Regions from separate parts of the Frankia sp. Cppng1_Ct_nod genome, predicted to be linked through region 2. Evidence: predicted binding sites of a transcription regulator. Region 2 holds the regulator's gene; the other holds the start of a gene.

Region 1 (6,846 bases), on a different contig from region 2:
CGCGCTTGGGGCAACTGGTGTTCCTCACCGTCGTCGCGTTCCTGGTGACCAACAAGGTCTTCTCGCCGCAGTACACGCTGTGGCTGGTGCCACTCGCGGCGCTGGCCCGACCACGCTGGCCGGCTTTCCTGGCCTGGCAGGCGAGTGAGGCGTACGTGCTGCTCACCCGGTTCCTGCACTTCGTCTACAACGACACGGACGGTGCGAGCGGCATCGACCGGGGCTGGTTCGTCGGCGCGATCGCCATCCGCGACCTCATGTTGTGCGTGTTCGCCGCGTTGGTCATCCGGGAGATCCTGCATCCGGAGCTGGACGTGGTCCGTGTCCACGGTGCCGACGACCCGGCCGGAGGGGTACTCGACGGGGCGCCGGACCGCCGGCGCTCCAGGGCGGCGGGCGTCGAGGTGGCCTCGGACCCGGGCGTGGCGCATGCCAACCCGGGCGGATGGGCGGCCATGGTCGGGGCCGGATCGTGACCCCACGAGACCCATGACACCGTGAAACCATGACGGTGACGTCCGAGAACCCGGGACATGGTCATGACGGCGGGGCCGGAGCACCTCTCGGGACCGATCCAGACCGGGCCGACCGGGGGCTTTCAGAGCCCCACGCCGGTCGCTCCGGTAACCATGGCACCGACACCGACACCGACACCGACACCGACACCGACACCGACACCGACCGGCCGTTCCGGTCAGTCCGGTCATGGCTGGCCCGGGTGCCGGAGGCGGTCAGAGCGACCCTGCCGATCTGGATCGCCAGCCGGGTCGCCGTCATCCTGCTGTCGCTCGCCGCGTCCCGCGCGCTGTCGGGGCGTCCGATCGCGGACCAGCCCGGCCTGCGGACACTGTGGGACCGCTGGGACGTCGGACTGTTCACCAAGGTTGCCCGTTTCGGCTACCACTCGCCGAAGTACACCGACCAGACCGACGTGGATTTTCCCGGCTTCCCGATCGCGATACGGGTCACGCACCTGATCGTCGGTGACTGGACCATCGCGGGGATGGCGGTCTCGTTCATCGCCGGGGCCGCGGCGGTGGCGGCCATCTGGCAGCTGTACATCGACGACACGTCGGCCGCAGACGCGTCCACGGCCGGTCAGGACCGTCGCAACGCGGGTTTCGCCGTCCTGGCGCTCCTGCTGTTTCCCTACGCGGTGTTCCTGTGCGCGGGGTACTCCGAGGCCATCTTCCTCGGGTTCGCCACCACGTCCTGGCTCGCCGCCAGCCGGCAGCGCTGGTGGCTTGCCGGTCTGCTCGGCGCGGGTGCCGCGTCCACCAGAGTCACCGGGATCCCGTTCTGTCTGGCGCTCGCGGTCCAGTACGTGGTCGGTCGGCGGCGTGCGGGGCTGCCGGTGTTCGCGAGACCAGGGCCGGCGCTCGCGCTACCGCCGCTGCCCATCCTTGGCTTCGTCACCTACCTGCGGGTCCGGACAGGCCGGTGGGACGCCTACGCGGAGGCGATGCGGGCAGGGTGGCACCGGGGGATCGACTGGCCGTGGGTGGGGTGGCGGACGACCTGGCACTCGGCCTTCGAGACGTCGCAGTCGTCGGCGTTCGCGTGGTTCTGGCGCGGCGAGGTGGCCGCCGTCGTCCTCGGCGTCGTGCTGACCGTGCTGCTTGCCCGGTCGGCACGCTGGGGTGAGGCTGCCTTCGTCGGCGGCGCGACGCTGCTGATGAGCTCTTCGACCTACTACGCCTCGGGGATCCGGACGATGCTGGTGGCGTTTCCGATGTACCTGCTGCTCGCGCGTGTCGCGGCGCGCCGACCGTGGGTGCGGCCCGCCTACATCTGGCTGTGCGCGCCGGTGATGGCGGTCTTCGTCGTCGCCTTCACCCAGGGCCAGTGGGTGGATTAGCGCTTTCCCCGAATTTCCGCTCCGCGAAAATTCGGGGAGCTCTGCGTCGTGGGTTGGTGTTTGTCGGTGGGTTCCCGATCATCATTGGTGATCGGGAACGGGTTTCGGCTGTTTCCTGCCGGGCGTGGCCGGGTCCGGTGTGCCGGTACAGCTGGCAGGATGCGGACGTGTGACAGGTGTCGGGTCGGACAACAGTGCCATGGCCGGCCGCAGGGCCATGGCGGTCATCACCTCCGTCGGGCTTGCCGCGGCTGTGGTCGTACTCGTCGTCGCGGCGATCTCGCCGTCACCTGACCGGCATCTGCGTGGCCTGCTGGTGGTGCTCTCGGTCACGGTCATACTGGGAGTGCTCGGTGGTGGACTACAGGTGATCGCCGCCGGTCGAACGACCGGACGACACCACCGACCGCGGGTGGACGGCAGGTAGCCAGGTGGTGGTGCCTGCTGGTGGTACGGGGTGGTCGGGCGACGTTGGGCCGAGCCGCATCGAGTAGTGTTTGCCAGGCCGCCGCTCGTTGGTCTGCGCGGATTCGCTCCACGTCCGACCCGAACTGCGGCTTGTCCCTCCTGCCACGGAACTCTCCGTGGCCGCCCGAGTCCACAGGAGGTGGGTTCACCCTTGTCACGGCATTACGAACTGATGGTCATCCTTGAGCCGGATCTCGAGGAGCGCACGGTCGCGCCATCCCTTGACCAGTATCTGACCGTCGTCCGCTCCGGTGGCGGCGTTGTGGAGAAGGTCGACGTCTGGGGCCGCCGCCGGCTTGCCTATGAGATCCGCAAGAGTTTCGAGGGCATCTACGCCGTCATCGACCTGTTTGCCGAGCCGGACGTCGTCGCCGAGCTCGACCGCCAGCTCGTCCTCAACGAATCGGTGATCCGGACCAAGGTGATCCGGCTTCCCGAGAAGAAGCCCCGGCGTAAGGTCGCGGCCTGAAGGGAGCGGCTTCATGGCCGGCGAGACAGTCATCACGGTGGTCGGGAACCTGACCAACGACCCTGAACTTCGGTTCACACCCAATGGCGCGGCCGTTGCCAGCTTCACCATCGCCTCGACGCCGCGAACCCTTGACCGTGCCACCAATGAGTGGAAGGACGGGGACGCGCTCTTCCTGCGCTGTTCCATCTGGCGACAGGCTGCCGAGCATGTCGCGGAGTCTTTGCAGAAGGGCGCCCGGGTCATCGTCCAGGGTCGGCTCAAGCAGCGGTCGTTCGAGACGCGTGAGGGTGAGAAGCGGACCGTCGTCGAGTTGGATGTGGACGAGATCGGTCCCTCGTTGAAGTACGCCACTGCCAAGGTCGTCAAGGCCGGCCGCGGTGGCGGTGGCGGTGGCGGCTACGGCGGGCCGGCGGGCGGGCCGTCCGGTGGCTATGGTGCGCCGCCCGCCCCCGGAGGTCCTCCCGCGGGTGGCGGCTATGGCGCCCCCGCCGGCGGCGGCTCCGGGTATGGCAGCGCACCCGTCGAGGACCCGTGGTCGGCACCCGCCGGCGCCTATTCGGAAGAGCCCCCGTTCTAGTGCTCCCGGCACTAGATCCCTGCCTCTCGGGCCACAGACAAATATAGGAGTGCACGATGGCCAAGGCGGCCGTGCGCAAGCCGAAGAAGAAGGTTTGCGCGTTCTGCAAGGACAAGAGCGACTACATCGACTACAAAGACACCTCGTTGCTGCGGAAGTTCATCTCCGACCGCGGCAAGATCCGTGCTCGGCGGGTCACCGGGAACTGCAGCCAGCACCAGCGTGACGTGGCAATCGCGGTGAAGAACAGCCGCGAGATGGCGCTGTTGCCCTACACCTCGACAGCGCGCTGAGGGGAGTGGCAATGAAGCTCATCCTCACCCAGGAGGTACCTGGCCTCGGTAGCCCCGGCGACACGGTCGACGTCGCCGCCGGTTACGGGCGCAACTACCTCATCCCCCGCCGGTACGCGATCGTCGCGACGCGGGGTGCCGAGAAGCAGATTGCCCAGATCCGTCGTGCCCGGTCGGCTCGGCAGGTCCGCGACCTCGGGCACGCAAAGGAGATTGCCGGCCAGCTTGCGACCCTGTCCGTCCAACTGGTGAGCCGGGCGGGCAAGGAAGGCCGGCTCTTCGGCTCGGTGACGGCAACCGATGTCGTCGAGGCGGTCGCCGCCGCCGGCGGTCCCGACCTGGACCGCCGACGCGTGGAGCTGCCGAAGCCGATCAAGTCGCTGGGCGCTCACACGGTCTCGGTGCATCTGCACTCGGACGTGGTGGCGACCGTCAACCTGGACGTGGTCTCCGCCTGATCGGCCTCCTCCGAGGCACAGCCACACCACAGTTTGTTGAGCACGGCGGTTGGGGTGACCGCGGTGTTGCCTGATGGCCGACGGATCGGCCGATGCGACATCGCGGTCACCCCTTGTGCTCTTCGGGGCAGGTCAAGGTCTTCATCTCGGGGTCGAGCCCAACTCGATGCCAGGTTTCTTTTGTCCACAGGCAGTGGACGGGGATGACTGTGGCCCAGCCCCGACATCTACTTGGATGATCTTTGTGTGCGCTGGTTGTCCACAGCTCCGGCTGGCTTGTCCCAACGATTTCCCCAGGACATGCGGCTTGTCCACAGCAGTTATCCACAGATGTTGTGGATAACTGCTTGGGTGTTCGGGGTGGATGCCCGTACAGTCGGCGCCGCCTACAGTTGACAAAGCCACGAAGATAGTCGAACATATGTTCGATGTTAGCCGACGTGCGGGAAGGCCGGTCATGCCAAGGGGGTGGCGATGACACTGACCGATGTTGACCGCGCCCGGGGTGGCTCAGGTGGGTCGGTCGAGTTCGACCGCACTCCACCACATGATCTTGCGGCCGAACAGAGCGTGCTGGGCGGCATGCTGTTGTCCAAGGACGCGATCGCCGACGTCGTCGAGGTGCTTGCCGCGGGCGACTTCTACCGGCCCGCCCATGGCACGGTCTACGGGGTCATCGGTGACCTGTACGGCCGTGGCGAGCCCGCGGACGTGATCAGTGTCGCCGCTGAGCTGGGCCGTCGCGAGCTGCTCGAACGGGTTGGCGGGCCGGCATACCTGCACACCCTCATCTCCAGCGTGCCGACGGCGGCGAACGCCGGCTACTACGCCCGCATCGTCGCTGAGAAGGCCGTCCTGCGTCGTCTCGTCGAGGCCGGTACACGCATCGTCCAGCTTGCGTTCGGTCCCGCGCAGGACGTGGACGAGGTCGTCGACCGAGCCCAGGCCGCCGTCTACGAGGTCACCGAACGCCGCTCGAGTGAGGACTACGCCCCCCTTGGTGATCTACTCAACCCCGCGTTGGAGGAGATCGAGGCGATCCAGGGGCATGACGGGTCGTTGACCGGCGTTCCCACCGGCTTCAACGACCTGGACGAGCTGACCAACGGGTTGCACGGCGGCCAGTTGTGGATCATCGCGGCCAGGCCCGCCGTCGGAAAAAGTACACTCGGATTGGATCTTGCTCGGGCTGCGTCCATCCGTAGCGGTATGACATCGGTGATCTTCTCGCTGGAGATGAGCCGAATGGAGATCACTATGCGGCTACTGTCGGCGGAGGCGAGGGTCTCCCTGCAGAGCATCCGTACCGGCCGGCTCACCGACGACGACTGGGCCCGCCTTGCCCGACGGATGGGCGAGGTCGCGGACGCGCCCTTGTTCATCGACGACAGCCCCCATCTGACCATGATGGAGATCCGGGCCAAGGCCCGGCGGCTCAAACAGCGCAACAACCTCCGAATGATTATTCTTGACTACCTGCAGCTCATGTCGTCGCCGAAGCGGACGGAAAGCCGTCAGCAGGAGGTCAGCGAGATATCCCGTTCGCTGAAACTGCTCGCCAAGGAACTGGACGTTCCGGTGGTGGCCATCTCCCAGCTCAACCGTGCCTCCGAGCAACGCGCGGACAAGCGCCCGCAGATCTCCGACCTCCGTGAAAGTGGATCACTCGAACAGGATGCTGACGCAGTGATTCTGCTGTACCGGGAGGACACGGTGGAAAAGGAGTCGGCCCGGGCCGGCGAGGCCGACCTGATTGTCGCCAAGCATCGTAACGGTCCGACCGGCACGGTGACCGTCGCCTTCCAGGGTCATTACTCCCGCTTCGTCGACATGGCCAGCTGACCTGCCTATGCCCTGCTGGCCTGTGCTCGGGTGGAGTCCGAGAGCGCCACGGGTAATATGGGTGTTGATCGTCGCTATGCCCTGGAGGATGTCCTTGAGGCGCTGCTCGTCACATCCACTACTTATAGTGGTAGAGCCTCGCGGTCAGCCTGCTCGTGGAGGCTTGGATGAAGATCGGCGGCAGGCACGACGTCGACCTTGACGCCGAGCAAATCTTCGAGGTTCTGTCGTAGTCCGATCAGATCGAACAGGCCTCGGTCGTCAGCAAGGTCGATCAGCAGATCGATGTCGCTGCCCGGTCCGCGGGTACGGTAGCCGGGGCTACGCGGATGGTCTCGTCGGCGCCAGCGAGCCGGAACTGCACATCGTTACCAGTGGCCCTGATCAGCCGCAGCAACATTGGTACTGTGGGCTGGCGTCGCCCAGCCTCGTAGGCGCTCACAACGCTCTGTTGGACGCCTGCGCGGTGCGCAAGTTCGGTTTGGGTGAGACCAACCTGCTGGCGGGCAAGGCTCAGCAACCCAGCAGCGAGGCATGCAGGCTCTGCGATGTCCACGGGATCAAGAATATAGCGTATCGTTACTAAAATCTTGTCGTCCTGAAACGCTGCGTCGAGAAGCGGCCGTCTTCCCGCGAACTCCCGGAACCGAGCGGGTGGCTGCCTGGTCCGGGACTCCCGCCGCACGTGCGTCGACCGGCTGGGACGGTCGAGAACCTGTACCTCCTGTAGTGCTGGGCATCGTGCTCTTCGTGATCGCGCTCTTCGTGATCGCGCTCTTCGTGATCGCGCTCTTCGTGATCGCGCTCTTCGTGATCGCGCTCTTCGTGATCGTGCTCTTCGTGATCGCGCTCCTCAGCGGCAGGCTGTTGGTTGCGGG
Region 2 (6,846 bases):
TCCATCCCCGGAACCGATCCGTTGCGCAGATCGACCTCGGGTTGGTAGTGCAGCTGTAACGACCCGTCGTCGAACGCGGCGCACAGGGCCGGGACGAGGTTCAGCTCGAGCGCGGTCACAGGTGTCTCCAGACGCCGGGATGAACGGGCCGCACCTGGCCCATCGCACGTCAGGGCGAGCTGACCATGCCCGCCACCTGTTCGACGTCGGGACGGTCCAGCCAGATTATGCGGGGATCACGGCGAAACCACGACCTTTGTCTACGAGCGAATCGGCGCGTCGCGGCAATCGTGGCAAGTCGGGCGGACTCGGCCGACTCCAGTTCACCGTCCAGCCAGGCGAGGACCTGAGCGTAGCCCAGTGCGCGCGATGCGGTACGACCCTCCCGCAGGCCGATACCGGCGAGTGTGCGGACCTCCTCGACCATGCCCACGGCCCACATCACCGCCACGCGGTCGGAGATCCGGGAGTCGAGGTGCGGATGGTCGATGCCGATCTGGATCACGTCATATACCGCGCGATGGTCGGGAAGGGATGCGTTGAAACCGCCCGTGAGCTCCACCACCTCCAACGCGCGCACAATCCGACGGCCGTTGCTGGGCAGGATGGCGGCAGCCGCCTGGGGCGCCCGGCCGGCGAGATCGGCATGCAACGCCGCGGAGCCCCGCTCGGCCAGTTCCTGTTCCAGCCGGGCCCGCACCGCCGGGTCGGTGCCGGGGAAGTGGAGATCGTCGAGGACCGCCCGGACGTAGAGCCCGGAGCCACCCACGAGAACCGGGGTACGGCCGGCGGCGAGGAGCCCGTCGACCACCGTTCGTGCATGCGCCTGGTAGGACGCCACGTCGGCGGTACGGGTGACGTCCCAGACGTCGAGCAGGTGGTGCGGGATGCCGCTGCGCTCTCCTGGCGGCACCTTGGCCGTACCGATGTCCATTCCGCGGTAGAGCTGCATGGAATCGGCATTCACGACCTCGCCGCCCAGCGCGGCTGCCAGGCCGATCGCGAGGTCGCTCTTGCCGGCCGCGGTCGGCCCGACAACGGCCACGACCCGACCGGCATTCCGCCGGTTGGTAACGACATCCACTTGTGCAGCTCCCCGCGGGCCGTCAGACCCGGCGCAGGACCGCGACGATCCGGCCGAGGATCGACGCCTCGTCACCCGGAATTTCAGCATAGGCCGGGTTCTGCGGCTGGAGCCAGATGTGGCCGTCGCGGCGGCGTAGCGTCTTGACCGTCGCCTCGCCATCGATCATCGCGGCGACGATCTCGCCGTTGTCCGCGACCGGCTGCTGGCGGACAACCACCCAGTCCCCGTCACAGATCGCAGCATTGATCATAGAGTCGCCGGCAACCCGCAGCAGGAACAGGGTGCCCTCGCCGACGATCTCACGGGGAAGCGGGAAGACGTCCTCGACGGCCTGCTCGGCGAGGATCGGGCCGCCCGCGGCGATGCGGCCGAGCAGGGGTATGTATGCCGTCTGGGCATGGTTGCCCGCCGGTGTCGGGGACTCGCTGGCGCCCGCTGACGGCGCGGGAGACGGACCGGCGGGCAGAACCTCGCGTGCCGCAGGCCGTACCGGCGCATCCGCGGACAGCACCTCCATGGCTCGTGGGCGGTTCGGGTCCCGACGCAGGAAGCCCTTCTCCTCCAGAGTCTTGAGCTGGTGCGCCACGCTGCTGGTGCTGGTCAGCCCGACGGCCTCGCCGATCTCGCGCACGCTCGGCGGGTAACCACGGCGTTCGACGGAATTGCGGATCACTTCCAGCACCTTGCGCTGCCGAGGGGTCAGGCCCGAGGCGTCCGCCGGCCCGTCCGGCAGGTCGCGCACTGAGCCGCGGGGGGGCCTGCCGCGTCGGGCGCGGTTCTGGTCGGTGGTCATGCCTGCCGCTCTCCTTCGTTTTCGGTCGTGGGAGACTCCGCTCCCGGCATACCTGATGGTTTCACCATGAACCAGAGCTGGTGGCCACGACCTGCATCTGATCGGTACGACCGTAACCGCCGCGGCCGAATATCTCAAACGTCTGTTCGAGCGTGTTACGACGATTCCGTCGGATTCGGAAGTGCATACTCGACCAGACGTTCGATCGAACTTATGTTCATTATAGGTGCTGTTCGCGGTAGTGGAAGTAGAGGAGGTGGGTGTGGTGGAGAGATCGGCCGCACCTCCGCTGAGGCTGACCAGGCGGGGTCGAATCGTCCTGGTTGTTCTGGTTATGGTGGTTTTCAGCCTGGTCCTGTCTCTTGCGCGGGTGAGGTCGTCGGCCACGTCGCGGGTGGGTGACGGCTCTACTCGAGTGCACGTGGTGCGCCCCGGGGAGACCTTGTGGGGGATCGCCCGTGCGGTGGCTCCGGACAACGACACGCGGGTGGTTGTCGCCCGCCTGGCCGGTATGAACCAGCTCGACTCGACCGATCTTGTGCCCGGTCAGGCGCTGCGCCTGCCGTGACGGCGCGACACGCCGTTGGTTTGCCTGTTTGCTGTGTCTCGCCCTAGGCTCGACCACAACATCTTGTAGTTACGGGAATGTAAGTCATCAATACCTAGTGGCCAACGGGTGCGCGATCATGTTTTTTCGCGCGGCCGGAGGCTCCGGGACCTTGGGGGGATCGTCGGTGCGGTGTCCGTTCTGCCGACACCCTGACAGCAGGGTCGTGGACAGTCGCGAAGCCGAGGAAGGCGCCGCGATCCGTCGCCGTCGGTCATGCCCGTCCTGTAACCGTCGCTTTACGACGATCGAAGAGGCATCGCTGCGGGTGATCAAACGTAGCGGTGTGACCGAACCGTTCAGTCGTTCGAAGGTGGTCGCGGGGGTTCGGCGGGCGTGCCAGGGCCGTCCCGTCGAGGCGGATGCACTGGCCGTGCTCGCCCAGCTGGTCGAGGACACGCTGCGCGCGTCGGGGACCGCGGAGGTTCCCTCCGACGAGATCGGCCGGGCCATTCTCGGGCCGCTGCGGGAGCTCGACGAGGTCGCCTACCTGAGGTTCGCCTCGGTGTATCTGGCCTTTGATTCCCTGGACGACTTCGAGACCGCGATAGTCGATCTCCGGGCACAGACCAGGTCGTTGTAGTAGCTGCACACCGCAGACGCCGAACGCCGGCCGGCCGAAGGTGACGCGATCATGATTTTTCGCGTCGGCGGAGGTCCGAGGGCACCAGACGAGGAGCGCCATGACCGAGACCCGCGGGACGAAGTCGAGCAAGTCCGCAGGCAAGGCCACCGGCCTGAAGGTGAGACGGGTCAACACCTCGCCCGGCGTGCATCCCTACGACGAGGTCACCTGGGAAGCACGCGATGTCGTCATGACCAACTGGCGGGACGGCTCGGTCAACTTCGAGCAGCGTGGTGTGGAGTTCCCCGACTTCTGGTCGGCGAACGCCACGAACATCGTCACGAGCAAGTACTTCCGCGGCGCGCTGGGCAGCACGGCCCGCGAGTGGTCCCTGCGCCAGCTCATCGACCGGGTGGTGCGCGCCTATGCGGCAGCCGGGCGCGAGAACGGGTACTTCGCGTCGGAGACGGACTCCGAGATCTTCGAGCATGAGTTGACCTGGATGCTGCTGCACCAGGTGTTCAGCTTCAACAGCCCGGTGTGGTTCAACGTCGGCACCTCCGCCCCGCAACAGGTCTCGGCCTGTTTCATCCTTGCCGTCGACGACACGATGGAGTCGATCCTCAACTGGTACCGGGAGGAGGGGCTGATCTTCAAGGGCGGGTCCGGCGCGGGGCTGAACCTGTCACGCATCCGCTCGTCCAAGGAACTGCTGTCCTCGGGTGGTACCGCATCCGGCCCGGTGAGCTTCATGCGCGGTGCCGACGCATCGGCCGGCACGATCAAGTCGGGTGGCGCTACCCGACGAGCCGCGAAGATGGTCGTGCTTGATGTCGACCACCCCGACATCGTCGACTTCGTCGAGACCAAGGCCCGCGAGGAGAGCAAGATCCGTGCACTGCGGGATGCCGGTTTCGACATGGACCTCGGCGGCCGGGACATCGTCTCGGTGCAATACCAGAACGCCAACAACTCCGTCCGGGTGACCGACGAGTTCATGCGGGCGGTCGTCGACGGCATCGACTTCGATCTGCGGGCCAGGCTTGACGGGCGGACGGTCGAGACGATCCAGGCCCGGTCCCTGTTCCGCACGATCGCACAGGCGGCGTGGGACTGCGCGGACCCCGGGATCCAGTACGACGACACGATCAACGACTGGCACACCTGCCCGGAGTCCGGTCGGATCAGTGCCAGCAATCCGTGCAGCGAATATGTGCACCTGGACAACTCCAGCTGCAACCTTGCCTCGCTCAACCTGATGCGGTTCCTGCGTGAGGATCTGAGCTTCGATGCCGATGCGTTCGTGGCGGCCGTCGAACTGATCATTACCGCGATGGACATCTCGATCTGTTTCGCGGACTTCCCGACCCCGGAGATCACCCGGGTAACCCGGATGTACCGCCAGCTCGGCATCGGCTACGCGAACCTCGGCGCGCTGCTGATGGCCACCGGTCGCGCATACGACTCCGAGGGCGGACGGGCAATGGGCGCGGCCATCACCTCGCTGATGACCGGTACGGCCTACCGGCGCTCGGCGGAGCTTGCCGCGACCGTCGGGGCCTATGACGGCTTCGCGCGTAACGCCGATGCCCATCGCAGGGTGATCCGCAAACATTCCGCGGCGACGGACACGGTCCGCACGGTCGGGACCGACGACGCCCGGGTGCTTGCCGTCGCCGCCCGTGAGTGGGAGCGTGCGCAGGCCGTCGGGGACAAGCACGGGTGGCGCAACGCGCAGGTCAGTCTGCTTGCCCCGACAGGCACGATCGGCCTGGCGATGGACTGCGACACCACCGGCATCGAACCCGATCTTGCATTGGTGAAGATGAAGAAGATGGTCGGCGGCTCCAGCATGCGGATCGTCAACCAGACGGTTCCTGGCGCGCTGCGTGCGCTCGGCTACGCCGAGGAGACCATCGAGGCGATCGTCGAGTACATCGGGGAGCATGGTCACGTCATCGACGCGCCGGGCCTGCGCCGTGAGCACTACGAGGTCTTCGACTGCGCGATCGGCGAACGTGCGATCAGCCCGATGGGCCATATCCGGATGATGGCGGCGGTCCAGCCGTTCCTGTCCGGGGCCATTTCGAAGACCGTCAACATGCCGGCCTCGGCAACCGTCGAGGATGTCGAACAGATCTACCTGGAAGGCTGGCGCCTCGGCATCAAGGCCCTGGCGATCTACCGGGACAACTGCAAGGTCGGTCAGCCGCTGTCGGACCTACGAGGCGCGAAGAGGTCCGCGAAAGCCGCCGCGGACCTTGACACGGCCCTGTCCGCGGCGGCCACGGCGCAGCCGGAGGAATACCGACCGGTCCGTCGCCGCCTACCGAAGATCCGGCCGTCGCAGACGGTGTCGTTCTCCGTCGGCGGGGCCGAGGGGTACATGACCGCGGGGTCCTACCCCGATGACGGTCTTGGCGAGGTCTTCGTCAAGATGTCCAAGCAGGGTTCGACCCTGTCCGGTGTCATGGACGCGTTCTCCATCGCGATATCGATCGCGCTCCAGTACGGTGTCCCCCTCGAGACCTACGTCCGCAAGTTCATCAACATGCGTTTCGAACCGGCCGGCATGACCGACGACCCAGACGTACGGATAGCTCAGTCGGTGATGGACTACCTTTTCCGCCGCCTGGCCCTGGACTACCTGCCCGAGGAGACCCGGGCGGAGCTCGGCGTGCTCAGCGCGCGGGAACGGGCGCGCCAGGTGACCGGCCAGTACGGCGGGTCCGGCTCGGCGGACGTGATCGGTGCGCCTGACGCGGCCGAGGCGGCGGTTGCGTCGGCGGCGGCCGGGTTCCCCGTGGAGCTGCTGGCGGCGCAGAACGTGGTGGACGCGCCCCTGTGCTTCACCTGCGGGGTCACCATGCGCCCGGCCGGCAGCTGCTACGTGTGCGAGCAGTGCGGTTCCACCAGCGGTTGTTCCTAGCGCTGTCGGGGTCCAGGTTGGCGCCGGGCCACGGAGAAGTTCAGGCGTCGCGCTGCTCGAGAAGGTCGATGAGCAGCGCGGCCGTCCAGGAGAAGTGGTTGCTGCCGACCCCTGCGCCGTCGAGTGGCGAGTAGTACTCGTACAGCCCGCCGGCGCCGGCGATCATGTTCACCGTGTCGGCGCGGAGCCGTTCGGCGAGCTCGGCCGCACCGGCACGGTCGAGACCGTCGGCGATCAGCCAGTTCATGTTCACCCACACCGGCCCCTGCCAGTAGCAGCGTGGTTGAAAGCTCGGGTCGTCGGTCGGGACACTCGCGATGCCGTGGGCCGGCCAGAACCGCGGCGCGGTCATCCGGGCGACGAGGTCGGTGACACCGGCCGCGGGTACGACACCTGCGTACAGGGCGAGGAACCCGGCGATCGTCGGCCTGCGGATCAGCTGGCCGGAACGTGCGTCACGACTCCAGTACATACCGTCGTCGAACAGGGTGGCGAACGCGGCGGCGGTCCGGCGTGCCGCACGATCAAGGTGGGCTGGAAGATCCTGGCCGATTCCGCCGGCGATGTCACGCAGGTGGTGGTTGGCGCGGATGAGAATCGCGTTGAAGGCGACGTCCTGGACGAGCGGGATGCGGGTCGTCCGAATCCGCCCGAAGTCATACCGGGCGTCGCGCAGTTCCCCGACCAGGTGGTAAAGGGTGAACAGATCGGTCGCGGACAGTCGTTGTCCGGCCGGGACCTCCTTGGTGTCCCGGCGCAGCACGTCGAGCGCGCCGTCCCCGTTGAACCAGCGGACGAGTCTCAGCGGGATGGGTGCCCCGCGGCGCGTCAGCTCCATCCAGGTCGGGGTGTTGTCCATGCCCGA

What was found. The regulator LexA, encoded in region 2, represses DNA repair genes until DNA is damaged. The targets are predictions, from matches to a motif close to CGAACNNNNGTTCG.
Region 1: a site for LexA is predicted at 4,541-4,554, ahead of dnaB (replicative DNA helicase). Genes of this name have one in related genera too.

Annotation. Positions count from the first base shown of each region.
Region 1 is NZ_CAKKTK010000021.1:45,831-52,676, reverse strand. Features, by position in the region: gene NBW77_RS08815 (glycosyltransferase family 87 protein) at 1-476, shown strand, start outside; gene NBW77_RS08810 (hypothetical protein) at 506-1,858, shown strand; gene NBW77_RS08805 (hypothetical protein) at 2,028-2,285, shown strand; gene rpsF (30S ribosomal protein S6) at 2,478-2,795, shown strand; gene NBW77_RS08795 (single-stranded DNA-binding protein) at 2,809-3,375, shown strand; gene rpsR (30S ribosomal protein S18) at 3,432-3,668, shown strand; gene rplI (50S ribosomal protein L9) at 3,680-4,126, shown strand; gene dnaB (replicative DNA helicase) at 4,601-5,968, shown strand; partial or broken gene NBW77_RS22350 (nucleotidyltransferase family protein) at 6,091-6,258, opposite strand; gene NBW77_RS22345 (helix-turn-helix domain-containing protein) at 6,243-6,524, opposite strand; gene NBW77_RS08775 (hypothetical protein) at 6,623-6,846, shown strand, end outside.
Region 2 is NZ_CAKKTK010000020.1:12,088-18,933, reverse strand. Features, by position in the region: gene NBW77_RS08420 (EAL domain-containing protein) at 1-119, opposite strand, end outside; gene miaA (tRNA (adenosine(37)-N6)-dimethylallyltransferase MiaA) at 170-1,084, opposite strand; gene lexA (transcriptional repressor LexA) at 1,107-1,880, opposite strand; gene NBW77_RS08405 (LysM peptidoglycan-binding domain-containing protein) at 2,143-2,448, shown strand; gene nrdR (transcriptional regulator NrdR) at 2,567-3,070, shown strand; gene NBW77_RS08395 (vitamin B12-dependent ribonucleotide reductase) at 3,171-5,981, shown strand; gene NBW77_RS08390 (amylo-alpha-1,6-glucosidase) at 6,022-6,846, opposite strand, start outside.